Regions from separate parts of the Gottfriedia sp. NPDC058432 genome, predicted to be linked through region 3. Evidence: predicted binding sites of a transcription regulator. Region 3 holds the regulator's gene; each other region holds the start of a gene.
What was found. The regulator Rex, encoded in region 3, represses fermentation and respiration genes when NADH is low (regulators of the CRP and FNR family bind a similar motif). The targets are predictions, from matches to a motif close to TTGTGAAATATTTCACAA.

Region 1 (5,601 bases), on a different contig from region 3:
TACCTGCGCCAATTTTCCACGTATCTGCGTTATGACAATATTGACATCTTAATAAACATCCTTGCGTAAAGATTACATATCTAAGACCTGGTCCATCGACAGTTCCACAAGTTTCAATTGAATGTATATTTCCTGAAATCATTGTCATTCTCCTTTTAACTGTTTTTTTCCTGATTAGTAAAATATTAAAGCCTAGTGAAGCATGTCCCCCACTAGGCTTTAATTACTGGGATTTTTACATAGAACCGTGGAAAGTTCTATTTATAACGTCAATTTGTTGTTCCCTAGTTAGTTTTATGAAGTTAACTGCATAACCCGAAACTCTAATCGTTAATTGCGGATATTCTTCAGGATGTTCCATCGCATCCATTAATGTTTCTCGATTGAATACATTTACGTTTAAGTGATGACCACCTTTTACTGTATATCCATCTAACATTGCTACTAAGTTTAATATTTGTGTACTCTCGTCTTTTCCTAAAGCTTTCGGAACGATTGAGAAAGTATTTGAAATTCCATCTTGTGCATCTTCGTAAGGTAATTTCGCTACAGAACTTAATGATGCTAGAGCTCCATTTGTATCGCGTCCATGTAAAGGATTAGCACCAGGAGCAAATGGTTCACCTGCTTTTCTACCGTCTGGTGTATTACCTGTCTTTTTACCATAAACAACATTAGACGTAATCGTTAGCACTGATGTTGTATGGATTGAATTACGATATGTTTTATGCTTTCTTACTTTTGCCATAAAGCTTTCAACAAGTTCTACTGCAATATCATCTACGAGATCATTGTTGTTACCGTATTTTGGATAGTCTCCTTCAATTTCAAAATCAACAACAATTCCATTTTCATCGCGAATTGTTTTAACTTTTGCATGCTTAATTGCTGATAATGAATCAGCACATACTGACAATCCTGCAATACCTGTTGCCATTGTACGTTTTATATTTGCATCATGTAACGCCATCTCTATTCGTTCATAGCTATATTTATCATGCATAAAGTGGATACAATTTAATGTATTAACATATAATCCTGCTAACCAATCTAATAAAACGTCAAACTTCATTTTCACTTCTTCATAGTCAAGATACTCAGATGTAATCGGAGCATACATAGGTGCTACTTGAGCTTTTGACTTTTCGTCTTTACCACCGTTAATTGCATATAATAATGCTTTCGCAAGATTTGCACGTGCACCAAAGAATTGCATTTGTTTACCGATTGTCATAGCGGATACGCAACATGCAATACCATAATCATCACCATATTCTGGACGCATGATATCATCATTTTCATACTGAATTGAGCTAGTTTTAATGGACATTTTAGCGCAATATTGTTTAAATCCGACTGGTAGTTTTTCTGACCAAAGTACTGTTAAGTTAGGTTCTGGAGCAGGTCCTAGATTATCTAAAGTATTTAAAAAGCGGAATGAGTTTTTCGTTACTAGTGGACGACCATCTATTCCTATTCCACCAATTGACTCTGTTACCCAAGTAGGATCGCCAGAAAATAATTCATTATAATCAGGGGTACGAGCAAACATAACTAATCGTAGTTTCATTACAAAATGATCGACTAATTCTTGTGCTTCTTGTTCGGTTAAAGTATTCTCTTCAATATCGCGTTCAATATAAATATCTAAAAATGTTGAAACTCGACCTAAACTCATCGCCGCCCCATTTTGCTCTTTTATAGCTGCTAAATATCCAAAATATAACCACTGGAAAGCTTCTTTTGCATTTGTTGCCGACCCAGAAATATCAAATCCATGTTTTGCAGCCATTTGTTTTAATTCATTTAATGCGCGAATTTGTTCATTTAGTTCTTCACGATCTCGTATTACTTCTTCTGTCATTACACTTGTCATTTTATTTAATGTATCAATTTTATCTTTAATTAGTCGATCGACGCCATATAGAGCTACTCTTCTATAGTCACCTATAATTCTTCCACGACCATATGCATCAGGTAGACCAGTAATAACACCTGAACGCCTTGCTGCTTTCATTTCTGCAGTATAAGCATCAAATACGCCTTGATTATGCGTTTTTCGATATTCTGTAAATATTTTGCTTATTTCTTCATCAACTTTATATCCATAAGATTCACATGATGCTTCAGCCATTCGAATTCCACCAAATGGTTGTAATGATCTTTTAAAAGGTTTATCCGTTTGGAATCCAACAATTTGCTCTAATTCTTTTTCTAAGTAACCTGGTTCGTGTGAAGTGATCGTAGATACAATTTTCGTATCCATATCTAAAACTCCGCCCTTTTGGCGTTCTTCCTTAGATAACTTAAGTACTAAATCCCAAAGTTTGCTAGTTGCTTCAGTTGGACCAACAAGAAAAGATTCATCCCCAACATAAGAATTAACATTTTTTTGAATAAAGTCTCTTACATCAATCGATTTTTCCCATCGTCCAGTTTCAAATTGTCTCCATTGTTCCATCGTATTACTCCTCCTCTTCTGTATATAATACAGAAAGCTAATTAGGTATATAACAGATTACGTATATAATTTATCATACGATGAACTGAAACTTTCACTTATATTATGAACATATTGTGAAATGTTGAACAAAGTAGTTTTGATGTTAATAATATTAACACCTAATTCTTTCCACTAAATTACAGTTGCTTCATATATATAGTAATTCGCTCTGAAAACTTTCCTGTTAAACAACAAACTGTTATACTCAAAAGATAGAAACTGTATTAGCAAATTCACTGAAAAATATGGACAAGACAATCACAATCCGGATATGTGCTAATACTATGGTTAATACAAAACCGAAATTGAACAATGTTTATTTAAAGGAGTAATTTATGAATACAAAACTAAATCTTTCTAGTTCGATTAATGAAAAATTAAATTTAATATATAATGAACAAATTCAAAAAGTTCTAAAAGAAGAGCAATTATTAATCGGAACAAAGCAATATGTTTCTCAAGACAAAACGATTTTAGAAGATGCTATTACTGCCCTTCTACTTGGTAAAAATATATTATTAAAAGGTCCAACAGGAAGTGGTAAAACGGTTTTAGCTGAGACTCTTTCAAAATTGTTTTATCAACCAATGCATAGCATAAATTGCTCAGTCGATTTAGATTTAGAAGGTATTGTTGGTTACAACACAATTGCTTCTAATACACACGGTTCTGAAGTAATATTCATCGATGGACCTTTAATGAAAGCAATGAAGAAAGGTCATATTTTATATATCGATGAAATTAACATGGCTAAACCAGAAACATTACCATTACTACATGGTGCGCTTGATTATCGTAAAATGATTACAAATCCATTTACTCAAGAAGTAGTAAAAGGTGACGAAAACTTTAGAGTAATCGCAGCAATTAATGAAGGATATGTAGGAACTAGCGAATTAAATGAAGCTTTAAAAAATCGCTTCATTATTATAGATGTTCCATACATTAACGGGGAATCATTACTTCAGTTATTAAAAGTTGAATCTGAGCTTCAAGATGAAGAACTACTTAAGAAATTCACAAGCTTTTCAAGTGATTTAATCCCATTAGCAAGTGAAGGCAGAATTAGTGAGGATGCAGCAAGTATTCGTGGTGTTCTTGACGCATGTGATTTATCTGTTCATATACCAGTACTTCGAGCAATTGAACGTACAATTATCGCTAAATTAAGTGATGATATTGAGCGTGAAACTGTTAGAGAACTAGCTGAAAGTTATTTTCTTTCTTGAAATGAGTGATGATTAATATATGAAACAAATCATTTTTAACAATAAAAAAATCGACGCTTCCACTTTTCTTCAAATGGAAAATTTATCGATTTCTCTTTCGAAAGATCGTAATTCATTTTTAGAATTTGATTTTCAGGCGTATTACGACGATGAAGAACAAAAATTTACTGTAAGTCATTTTTGGGATACACAAGAGCATAGTACACAGTTACAAGGTTTGAAATCAGATGTGTACTTAAAAGCTTTAGGTAATAAACATTACTCAGATTTTAGTGAATTCAAAGATACTCTAAAGGAATTGCAAGAAACTCATTTAAAAAGTTTTTTCACACAATTATTTGTCCTTCTAGAGGATATCCGACTTGAAGAGTTGATTATTCATCAAAGACCAGGTACAAGACAATTATTTTCTACGAGAAAAAAAATATATAGACATTATTTTCAATCACAATTTAAAGCAAATGAAATGCGTAATTTCCAATTAGATCAATTGTTTTGTTTAATTTATCTTTCACTTACTTCAACTCAATTAACTTATCAAACGAATGAACAACTCGAGGATATTTTACCCATCCTCTTTCAAGCGTTTGAAGCTAAGAAAACAAGTGATATTGCTTCTATTGTATTTAGAGTGCAGCAGAGATTACTCTCACTGTATAAGGAAGATATGATTCACACATACTTTGGCTATTTACCGTTAAATAAAATTAATGAATTAACTTCATGTAATAGTAAGGTAAAAGAGCTTCAAAATGACGACCAGCAAGAAGGTCTTGATGAAAGAAATAGCGAAAATGAAAGATTATCAACCTGGCATAGAGAAAGTAAAAATAATGAAACAGATGACAATTTTTTACGATTTGAAGTTGAAAGTGGTACAAAAACTTCTATTAAAGCAAATTTTGCACGAGAAGAAGAGGCCGGCGATCAGGCAATTGCAAATGCATTCGGTTCCTCCAAACAAGGAGAGAATAAAAAGTCAAAACAAACTGATTCACATGAGGCTACAAATTCATCCTCTTCACAGCAAAATCCTTTTGGTAAATACAATAGTAATGTTTCGATTAAATATAAAGAAGCAATTGGGCAAACAGTTACTGAAAAGAAACAGTATTCTACATTGTCTTCAATGGTATCAAAAGATGTTAAAGAACTAAGAAAAACGATTGAAAAATCATTAGAAAATAAACAAAATGCACCGACTGATAAATTCTATGGTAGGTTAAATAAAAAATGGGTTCGACTTTTCACAGAAGAAAATCCTAAAATGTTTTATAAAAAACAAACTGAATCCAAAGAATTAGATGCTGTCTTTTATTTATTAGTTGATTGCTCTGGATCGATGTTTAATAAAATGGATGAAGTGAAAAAAAGCGTCATTTTATTCCATGAAACATTAAAACAATTAAAAATCCCCCATAGCATTAGTGGCTTTTGGGAAGATGCTTCAAATGCTACAAAAGAAAATAAACCAAATATTTTACATCAAGTCATTCCTTTTTCAAGCTCTTTATCACCTTCAGTAGGTCCAAATATCATGCAACTTCAAGAAGAAGAGGACAATCGTGACGGCTTAATGATTCGAATTGTTTCAGAAGAACTCGCTAAACGCACAGAAAAGCACAAATTTTTGCTCGTGTTTACAGATGGCGAACCTTCAGCATTAGATTATTTCCAGGATGGGATTATCGATACGCACGAAGCAGTTAAGCAAGCTAGAAAACTTGGAATTGAAGTAATCGGTACTTTCATTGAAGAAGAAGAACATCAAGAAGAAACTTCACAATTAATGAAAAATATTTATCAACACCATTACTTAATCGCCTCAAATGCAGAAGATTTAAGACTTCAATTAAAACCAATGCTTAA
Region 2 (5,601 bases), on a different contig from region 3:
GAGAAAATCATTTACCCTAAAATTTAATTTTTTGAAACTAAAAAAGCAGATATACATAAAGGATATTGAAGCATTTGCAACGAATAATTTTCTTTGGAGGTGTTTGATATGAGCAGTATAAATAAAGAATTAAATTCTACTAAAGATGATTTGTATTTAGAGGTAATCAACGAAATGAAAGGAATCCAAATCCATTTGTTAGAAGAGATTACTAGGTTAAACAGCGAAGTTAATTTTCTAATATCAGTTGTTCTACCAAATATAGATCGAGATCATTTAAATAATGATCAATTGGCCATGTTCGGAGAAATCGTATTAAATAAAAGAAGTTAAACACAATATTAGGTTTGTGAAATTCTATCAAATGAAAAAATGATAAATCCTTGAAGCAATCAATTCAAATTATGTTTTCAAATTACTTCTCTTTTACCTCTTATAACTCTTACCACTTATGATTGATTGTTGGATTGTAGAACACGAATCCAAAGAATTTGTATTACCTTTAGATAAAGCGAAAAGCAAAATACTTTTTATTTGAATGATGTAAGTCTATTTCTGTATTTAATTAATCAATATTCCAAAGTATTTACCGTTTACTCTTCAATCTTTTTAGAAAAAACTTTACCATTGTTTAATTGACACCAATCCAAATCTGTTGTGTCTCTGTATTTTTCATTAAACTCATCTATCGTAAGGAAAACTTCAATATTACCTTTTTCAAGTTCTAAAAGAAGCGTATAAGGAGTTAAGCCGTAAACATTAGAAACAGCAATTAATTCACCAATATGTATTTTTTCAGAAAAATCAATTTTGTCTTCCATTTCAATCTCTCCTTACCCTATAGAATTTAAAGTCCAAAGTACTTTTATATTCTGCCCTTAATACAAATTTATCTTCAAAATACTTCAATAAGATTTTGATTAAATTAACTATAAGTACGAGACCGACTTCATTACAAATTGAAAAAAGTGAATTTAAAAAAGTAAAAATGACTCAAGTATGTTTCTTGAGTCATTTTATTTTTGGCTTTGCTTACTGAAATAATTGTATTAATAGTATTATTTTTTATTTGTTTATGTTTTATTAATTTTATGATGCAATTATTAATACCTCGCTTCTATTTAAGAAAATAAATTATGTCTATTCCTAAAAAAACTTCAATTTGTGATTTATATCACAAATTTATATCAATATATTTGGTAATCTTTTTTTAGAAAGACAAAACAACAAAAATCTTACGGGGGTACTAAAATGAATCAACCATTTAATGAGTTATCTAAGATTAGTGAGATTGTTACTGAATTCCCAAAAGCAAGTGATCTATTTAAAACATATCGAATTGATTTTTGCTGCGGTGGAAATAGACCTCTAATTGATGCGATTGAAGAAAAAAATTTATCAAAAGATGAAATTTTAACAAAACTAAATACACTTTATCAAGAAACAAAATTATCAAACGAAGTAGTAATTGATATTAAAGAAGCATCTAGTAGTGATTTAATCGATCATATTATAAGCAAGCATCATCGTTTTTTAAATGAAGAATTACCTCAATTAAGCCCATATGTAACGAAAGTAATGCGAGTTCACGGAGAAACTCAACCTCATTTAGTAAGATTACACAAACTGTTTTTTGATTTAAAAACAGAATTAGAGCAACATACTTGGAAAGAAGAATCAGTGGATTTTAAATTAATTTTAGAATATGAAAAAAATCCAACTGAAGAAAATTACACGAAATTAAGTAAAGTCGTTGACGAGTTAGAAAATGAGCACAGTTCTGCAGGGGATATTTTAAAAGAATTACGTGAAATCACGAATGACTATACTCCACCAATGGAAGCATGTGGTACTTACCGCCTGGTTTATCAAAGACTTGAAGCTCTTGAGGCTGATACATTCCAACATATCCATTTAGAAAATAATATATTGTTTAAACGAGCAATTGTTAGGGCTTAAATAAATCTAGTTTATATAGGAGCATGACAACTCATGCTCCTTTTTTAGTTAACTTCCGCTTGCAATTCTTCTATATTTATTACAAAAAAACCCTCTGAATCAATCGTAACTAATTCCTTTTTTCTTAATTGGTTTATCGTACGGTTTACTGACTCTCTGGATGAACCAATCATATTAGCAAGTTCGCGATTCGTAAAATGAGTTGTTAGTTTAGATTGATTTTTATCTAAAGATACCCCATTCGATTTACATAGACGTAGTAGTAACATGATTACTTGGTCATATGTATTATGTAGTGTTTGTTCAACTAATCTCGCTTGTAAGTCAATAATTTTTTCTCCTAAAAACTTAAATAACTTAATACATAATTCAGGATATTTAATCAGAATTTCCTCAAAGTCAGCGATTGGAGTGACAATTAACTCCGCTGTTTTGAGAACTTCAACATGAGCAGGGAAAGTTCCTTTTCGAAATAAACCAACATGTGGAAACATCTCGCCAGTTCGGGGTATCGAAACAATTTGTTCTCTACCCGACGGATCAGTTATATGTATTTTTACTTTTCCAGAGTGTATAAAAAACACTCGATCAAGTTTGTCACCTTGCATACAGACAAATGATTTTGCTTTATATATTCTCATATGTGAAATATCTACTATAGATTGAAGCTCCTCATCCGATAGATCTTTAAAAAGTGGCACTTTTTTAAAATGATTAAAAATCACATCTGACATTCAAAATACTCCTCTATAAAAAATTCCTAATACTCATTTAACATCTATTTTGCATATCAACTACAAGTATTTACCTATACCACTTATATAATTAATAAAAAAAGACTCCTTTGATAAGAGTCTTCATTTAGTTCAGTTATTTAGAAAAACTGGAATAAATTTAAATTCATTTACATTAAATAAACCTTTTGTCGTAATTTTTATACTTGGAATTACAGGCAGTGCTAGAAATGATAATGTTAAAAAAGCGTTAAATGTATTGTTTGGTCTAATTTGAAGTAATGATTTTTCAATTTGGAGTAAACCTGCTTCTACTTCTTCTGCAGATTTATTACTCATTAAACCGCCAATTGGTAATGATAATTTGGCAATTACTTTTCCAGAGGATACGACTACAATTCCACCGTTCATTTCTTCAATTGTTTTTATTGCAAGATACATATCAGCATCATTCATACCGGCAACGATTAATTGGTGTGAATCATGAGCTATTGTTGTAGCGATTGCTCCCTCAATTAAATTTAAACCTTTAACAATTCCAAGACCAATCTCTTTTTCAGAATGGTAGCGATCTAATACTGCTATTTTACATAAGTTTTCAGCGACATTTGGAACAAAATAAGTATATTCATTTGATAATTTTTCAATTAAATGATTTGTTACGATACTATTTGGATTAATTTCAATTATATTAGCAAGCGTTTTGGAGTCGGTTTTTAATTCGAGATCTTCAATCTTTAGATCTCCTAAGCTTACTTTTGAATCAATTACATTCGACTCTTCACTATTAATTAGTTTACTAATTTGTTTGTTTTTAACGATAAACTCATTTTTACACCATACGTCCGTAACTTCTACTGATTCTAAGTCGTTTAAAAATACTAAGCTTGCTTCATATCCAGGAGCAATTGCTCCTTTTTGTTTTAAACCATAACATGTTGCTGGATTTAATGTTGCCATTGAATAAGCAGTCACTGGGTGAATTCCAAATTTGATTGCTGTACGAATACAAAAATCAATCGAACCCTCTTTCATGATATCGTCTAAATGTTTATCATCAGTGCAATACATAATTCGCTGGGCATTTCGATCATTTACTGCAGGTAATAAATCCTTTAGATTTCTTGCAGCGGACCCTTCTCTAAATGCAACATATAACCCTGCTCTTAGTCTTTCCATTACTTCCTGTACATTTGTACATTCATGATCAGTTGAAATACCTGCATAGGAATATGTGTTTATTTCATTTTTAGATAGTCCAGCTAAATGACCATCGATTGGCTTTTGATAAGCGTGAGCTAATTTTAATTTATCGATCATTTGTTTTTCCATCGACATAACAGCAGGATAATCCATTACTTCAGCTAAGCCAAGTACTCTTGAATGTGTCATAAAAGGCTCTAAATGTTCTGCATAAAGTATGGCTCCCCCGCGCTCTAATGAGGTTGCTGGTACACATGACGGTAACATAATTCTAACGTCTAACGGAATATTTTCTGATGCGTCTAACATCATTTTTATTCCATCAACCCCAGCAACATTTGCGATTTCATGAGGATCGGTAATAACTGTAGTTACACCATGTGGTAGTACAGTTCTCGCATATTCACTAGGTAAAACCATCGATGATTCGATATGAACATGGGAATCAATAAAGCCTGGTGATATATATTTACCTTCTGCATCTATTACTACATTAGCTTCATAATCACCTATTCCAACTATTTTTCCATTTGTAATTGCAATCGAATCTTCTATTATTTCTTTCGTAAAAACATTTATTATTTTCCCATTTATGATTAAAAAATCAGCCTTTTCAGCTTTTGTTGACGTTTTCATCTCATGTAGATTCATGTTTGTTTCCTCCTAAATATTTAGGAGAGAATATGCTATGTCATATCTCTCGTAGTCAAACTATATCGGCAGCTTGGTAGAAACTTTTGGACCGGTTATTTCCAAAATTATACGAGCGTATTAAGAATCACTTTATTTTTTAGTGAGACAGACGAAAAAACAAGTTTTAGGACGATGTCTTCATACTGAATCATTTAAAGTGAATAAACTTAATTAGCTAATATTTAATTGTAAAAAACTATATTGATAGTATTCTATAAAATTTTGAGTCTAAAAAGCAATAACTATTTTAAGAGTTTTAAATATAAAATAATTCATAATTTTCTCGTTAATGAATACTATTTTAAATGGGATCGTAGGATGGTAATCATAGGAGGTATGTAGTTTGAAGAAAGTGGTAGAAAAAAAACGAATAAACCCGAATATTTTTAATCATTTTTCATCCTATTCAAAAAAAGAGGACAATTTGTTCCCCGTTAATTATAATCGATTTGATTCGTTCCAAAGGCTAATAAAAAATAATTCACCAATAATTTATAAACAGGAAAATATAATAAAGCAAAATTTAGCTTTTATAAGACTCGTTAATGTTTTATCAAAAAAAATAAGCTTAGACATATATGTTAATCGTACTAAATTTATTTCAAATTTAACTTATAAAGAATCAACTCACTATTTAACTTTACCTTCAGGAATACAATTTGTTGAAATTTTTAAAACGAATGATCAATCAAAACCAATTCATTCTGAACAACTAAATTTACTTGCTGAGCAAAAATATACGATTGCTATTGGTCATAACTTTGACCAAATCTTACTGTTTTCATATATGGATAATAATTCCTTGCCACAAGGAGAAGCTAAAATTCGCTTTATTAATTTATCCCCTAATTCACCTAATCTAGATTTTGCAGTAAAAGCTGGTGAAGGCGATGTTGTTTTCCCAAATGTCCCATACCGAAATGCCTCAGAATATTTGCTTATATCACCTATGACAGTTAATTTGGAAATACGACTAACAGGTACGAAAATGATCTTATTTCCTCTCTATAAA
Region 3 (5,601 bases):
ACCAGCACCTTCAACGATTGTAGTGTTTTCTTTTGTTACTACAACTTTTGAAGCACGACCTAATTGAGTGATGTTCGTTGTTTTAAGATCTAATCCTAATTCTTCTGTAATCACTTCACCGCCAGTTAAGATCGCGATATCTTCTAACATTGCTTTACGACGGTCACCGAAGCCAGGAGCTTTAACAGTAACTGCATTGAAAGTACCACGTAATTTATTTACGATGATTGTTGCTTGTGCTTCACCCTCAACATCTTCAGCAATTATTAATAGTGGTTTACCTTGTTGAACAACTTGCTCAAGTACTGGTAAGATTTCTTGAATGTTTGTTACTTTTTTATCTGTGATTAAAATATATGGGTTTTCTAATTCAGCAACCATTTTCTCTGAATTTGTAACCATATATGGAGAAGAGTATCCACGGTCAAATTGCATACCTTCTACTACTTCTAACTCAGTAGTGAAACCTTTTGATTCTTCAAGAGTAATAACTCCATCGTTACCAACGCGCTCCATTGCTTCAGCAATTAATTGTCCAACTTCTGGATCCGCTGAAGAAATTGCAGCAACTTGTGCGATTGACTCTTTACCTTCAATTGGTTTTGAGATTGTTTTTAATTCTTCGATTGCTGCAGCAACTGCTTTTTCGATCCCTTTACGGATACCCATTGGGTTTGCACCAGCAGTTACGTTTTTAAGACCTTCACGAATCATAGCTTGCGCTAAAACTGTCGCAGTTGTTGTACCGTCCCCAGCAACATCATTTGTTTTGCTAGCAACTTCTGCAACTAATTTTGCACCCATATTTTCAAATGCATCTTCTAATTCGATTTCTTTAGCGATTGTAACACCATCATTTGTAATTAATGGAGAACCGAATTTTTTCTCAAGTACTACATTACGTCCTTTTGGTCCTAAAGTTACTTTTACAGCATCAGCTAAAGCGTCTACACCACGTAACATTGCGCGACGTGCTTCTTCACCAAATCTAATGTCCTTTGCCATGAAAATGACCTCCTTATAATATAAAAAGTATATTTTTTAATTTAAGTATTTTTATTTTATTAACCTAAGATTGCAAGAATATCGTTTTCGCGAAGTACTAAGTATTCAGTACCACCGTACTTAACTTCTGTTCCTGAATATTTAGAGAAGATAATGCGGTCACCTACAGATACTTCTAAAGCAACGCGCTCACCATTTTCAAGTACTCGACCAGTACCTACTGCAACAACTTTGCCTTCTTGTGGCTTTTCTTGTGCACTACCTGGTAACACGATACCACTAGCAGTTTTTTCTTCAGACTCAACAAGCTCAATTACAACACGATCACCTAATGGCTTTAACATGTGTAAATACCTCCTCAATAATCAAATCATTATTTTTTAGCACTCATGTATATTGAGTGCTAACACAATTATTAGTTTAAATAATATCAAAAAATTTTGCAAGTCCGAAGCAGGCACTTTTCTTGTCGAAATTTAATAAGTTTTTTTCTTTACAATCAAAAGTAAAATAAAAAGTGAAAATTTCTTTTAAGAAACAAAAGAAACGCGTAAAATAATGTACGTGTTGTTATAAACCTTTGAGTTATGAAAAATATCAACACAAAGGAGCTATCGTATTGAAAACTAGAGATTTGTGGATTTTATTAACGTATGTCGTTCTTCAGTATTCAGCGGTTTTTGGGGTGCCCTATTTATTAAATAGTAACTTATACGTTGGAGTGGATCAGAAAACAGCTTCTCTTGAAGCGGTGGCATTATGGGGTTGTATTAGTTTCGTAACTGGGTTAATTATTATACTTATCTTATTACATAAGCCCATTTATGAAGGAATAAAGAATCTAAAAACTAATTATCGTACAATAATCAATTGGGTTATCTTAGGTTACTTCATAACAATGCTAACTCAAATTGTTTGTAATTTAATTTTAATTTATGTATTTGATTTACATAAAGGCTCAGAAAATACTCAGAATATCATAAACATTGCTAAGCTTAATCCAGCTTTTATTATCATCCCAAGTCTAGTTGCACCAATTTTAGAAGAGATTATTTTTCGTCGAATCATTTTTAAAAGACTTTATAATCGTTTACCATTTATTATTTCTGCAGGGATTAGTTCAGCGATTTTTTCGCTTATGCACGGAGACATACCCTTCTTCTTATCTTACTTTCTAATCGGTTTTGTATTTTGTTACCTGTATAAACGAACAAACTCAATTATGGTTCCAATCTTAACACATATGTTAATGAACTCTTTTGTCGTTTTTCAGCAGATCAATTTACATTAAAAACCCCCAAATTTTTGGGGGTTTTTATTTTAATATGAATTTATTGTTGTAAAAAATATGCCAATGTTTGCAGTTCAACTGCTAGGTCTATATGATGAATGCGAATATGTTCTGGTACACTAATTCGGGCAGGTGTGAAATTTAAAATTCCTCTAATATTTTTTCCATTTAATCGATCAGCTATTGATTGAGCCACAGGTGCAGGAACAGTTAATATAACGATTTGAATATCTTCATTCATAACGTCCTCTAGATTATCTAGATTATAAACGGGTACTCCACCTATTTCAGTACCAATTTTATTTGGATCAATATCAAATGCCATCTCAATTTTAGTATTATTATTTTTTATAAAATTATAGTGTAAGAATGCAGTTCCTAAATTACCAACACCAATTAATGCAACTTTCATAACTTCATGTTGGTTAAGCGCTTTCGAGAAAAAAGTTAATAAATAATTTACGTTATAGCCATAACCTTTTTTACCGAGTGCTCCAAAATAAGAAAAATCTCTTCTGATTGTAGCGGAATCTACCTTTACTGCTTCACTTAACTCTGCTGAAGAAACTCTTTGTTTACCTGATAAAGACAAATTCTTTATAAAACGGTAATATAAAGGTAGACGTTTAGCAGTAGCTTGTGGAATTTTAATTTGTTCCGAATCCATTTTTTAATCCCCCACTTACTGTAATTCTTTTTACTATGGTGTGTAATTTGACTTTATTTTAGTAATAAAGTACTTGTTCTAATGTAAAATATACACTATATTTAAGAATTTTGACAGTCTACAGTTACATAGATAAAAAATTTTGCAATGAGGTGTTATCCATGATTCTTTTACAAGTAAATAATGTCTCAAAGTATTTTGGTAGTGACATTATACTTTCAAATATAAAATTAGAAGTTCAAACGAGTGATCGAGTTGCCATTGTTGGACGTAATGGTGCTGGAAAATCTACATTACTGAAAATCATAGCAGGTGAAATATCCTATGATGGCGGTGAAATAAATAAACCTAAAGATGTTACTGTAGGCTACCTAGCCCAAAACACTGGTTTACAAAGCGATCAAACGATTTGGGAAGAATATTATTCTGTTTTCAATCATTTAGTAGAGATGCAAGACAATATGAGAAAATTAGAAGTTAAAATGACAAGAGAGGATGTTTATTCTAACCAAGCCGTTTATGACAAGGTTATGAATGAATATGATCATCTTCAATATACTTTCAAAGAAAACGGTGGTTACCAGTTTGAAGCAGATATTCGTTCAATTATTAGTGGTTTAGGTTTTAGTAATGAAGATTACGAAACAAAAATTTCTTCGTTAAGCGGCGGACAAAAGACAAGACTGGCATTAGGTAAGCTATTATTGACGAAGCCTGATTTGTTAATTCTGGATGAGCCTACGAACCATTTGGATATTGACACTCTTAGTTGGTTAGAGCGCTACTTACAGTCATATCCTGGTGCAGTATTAATCGTTTCCCACGATCGATATTTCCTTGATCAAGTTGTTAATATTGTTTATGAAATATCTAATCATAAGCATCAACGTTTTGTTGGTAATTATAGTAAGTATCTTGATCTAAAGGCAGCTCAATATGAACAAGAGTTAAAACAGTTCGAAAAACAACAAGAGGAAATCAATAAACTTGAAGATTTTGTGCAGCGTAATATTGCGCGTGCTTCAACTACAAAAAGAGCCCAAAGTCGAAGAAAACAATTAGATCGAATGGTAAGATTAGACAAACCACTTGGAGATGAATCTTCAGCTAATTTTTCATTTTCAATTGAAAAACAAAGCGGTAATGATGTGTTGTCTGTACAAGATTTATTTATTGGCTATGATCGGATCCCAACAATTGATCAGACAATGAAATTCGTACTAAATCGAGGCGATAGTGTCGCATTAGTCGGTCCAAATGGTGTTGGTAAATCGACATTACTTAAAACGATTATTGGAGACTTAGAAAAATTACAGGGAACGATTGATTTTGGTGCAAATGTTTCGGTTGGTTACTATGATCAAGAGCAAGCAAAACTAACTTCTAATAAGAGAGTATTAGACGAACTTTGGGATGATTATCCATTAAAGCCCGAACAAGAAATTCGGACAATATTAGGGAACTTTTTATTTTCTGGAGATGATGTAACTAAAAATGTTACCTCTTTAAGTGGTGGAGAAAAGGCAAGATTAGCATTGGCTAAACTTATGATGAAAAAAGCTAATTTTCTAATTCTTGATGAGCCTACTAACCACTTAGATTTAGATAGTAAAGAAGTATTAGAAAATGCTTTGTTAGATTACCCTGGAACAATTTTATTCGTTTCTCATGATCGTTACTTTATGAACAGATTATCCACAAAAACTTTTGAACTAGCAAAAGCAGGATTATCAATTTATTTGGGTGATTATGACTATTACCAATTTAAGAAAAACGAAGCATTCGAAAAAGAACAAGCAGAAAAAGAGGCTACATTAACACAAGTTAAACAATCCTCTCAGCCAATTTCTGATTATCAACAAGACAAAGAATTAAAGAAAAAACTTCGTCAAACTCAGCGACGTATAGAGGAAATTGAAAGTAATATATCTCAGTATGAGCTTGATATAGAGACGATCGAACTAGAATTATGTAAGCCAGAAGTTTACGGTGATTTTCAATTAGTACAGGAATTAACAAATAAGAAAAATGATTTCGAAGCTAAGTTAATAGACCTAATGGAAGAATGGGAGAACTTACAAGAATAATTGATTAAACGGATATGCTTTTTGCTATCCGTTTTTACTTATCTACATATTTATCCACATATATTCAATTATAATTTAGCTTTTACACAGGTTTATACACATTATCCACAGAAATACAGCAATGTTATTCACATTTTTGTTCACATAGTTTAATAAGTTTTTAACAAATAAAAAGTACTTATCCACATTTTATAAAAAAACTGTGAATAAGTACTTCTTACATATTCTCTAAATCCAAGCCTGGATTCCCGTTTAATGCCAAATTACCTAGTTTTCCTTGTTTTAAACGGATAAATGCAGCAGCGCCAATCATTGCAGCATTATCAGTACAAAGTGATAGTGGTGGTATAACTAATTCTATATTACTCAAAGCATTCATCTCGTTTTGTAATGTAGCTCTCAACCCTTTATTAGCTGCCACTCCGCCGGCTAATAAAACTTGTTTAACGTTATATTCTTTTGCAGCTTGAATTGTTTTTGAAACAATTACTTCAATTACACTCTCTTGGAAGCCTGCTGCGACATCAGCTGGTGATACTTCCTCGCCTCTT

Region 1: pflB (formate C-acetyltransferase) is a predicted target of Rex. The motif match lies at 2,576-2,593, and genes of this name have one in related genera.
Region 2: ric (iron-sulfur cluster repair di-iron protein) is a predicted target of Rex. The motif match lies at 1,163-1,180, and genes of this name have one in related genera.

The regions. Positions count from the first base shown of each region.
Region 1 is NZ_JBHXLC010000005.1:8,527-14,127, forward strand. It holds gene pflA (pyruvate formate-lyase-activating protein) at 1-142, opposite strand, end outside; gene pflB (formate C-acetyltransferase) at 236-2,461, opposite strand; gene ACFWM3_RS07065 (ATP-binding protein) at 2,839-3,732, shown strand; gene ACFWM3_RS07070 (vWA domain-containing protein) at 3,752-5,601, shown strand, end outside.
Region 2 is NZ_JBHXLC010000013.1:98,261-103,861, forward strand. It holds gene ACFWM3_RS14955 (hypothetical protein) at 109-333, shown strand; gene ACFWM3_RS14960 (hypothetical protein) at 594-821, opposite strand; gene ric (iron-sulfur cluster repair di-iron protein) at 1,252-1,959, shown strand; gene ACFWM3_RS14970 (Crp/Fnr family transcriptional regulator) at 2,004-2,693, opposite strand; gene ade (adenine deaminase) at 2,826-4,547, opposite strand; purine riboswitch at 4,580-4,682, opposite strand; gene ACFWM3_RS14980 (DUF4397 domain-containing protein) at 4,942-5,601, shown strand, end outside.
Region 3 is NZ_JBHXLC010000043.1:16,422-22,022, forward strand. It holds gene groL (chaperonin GroEL) at 1-1,005, opposite strand, end outside; gene groES (co-chaperone GroES) at 1,065-1,349, opposite strand; gene ACFWM3_RS24195 (CPBP family intramembrane glutamic endopeptidase) at 1,625-2,296, shown strand; gene ACFWM3_RS24200 (redox-sensing transcriptional repressor Rex) at 2,337-2,963, opposite strand; gene ACFWM3_RS24205 (ABC-F family ATP-binding cassette domain-containing protein) at 3,125-5,050, shown strand; gene tsaD (tRNA (adenosine(37)-N6)-threonylcarbamoyltransferase complex transferase subunit TsaD) at 5,268-5,601, opposite strand, start outside.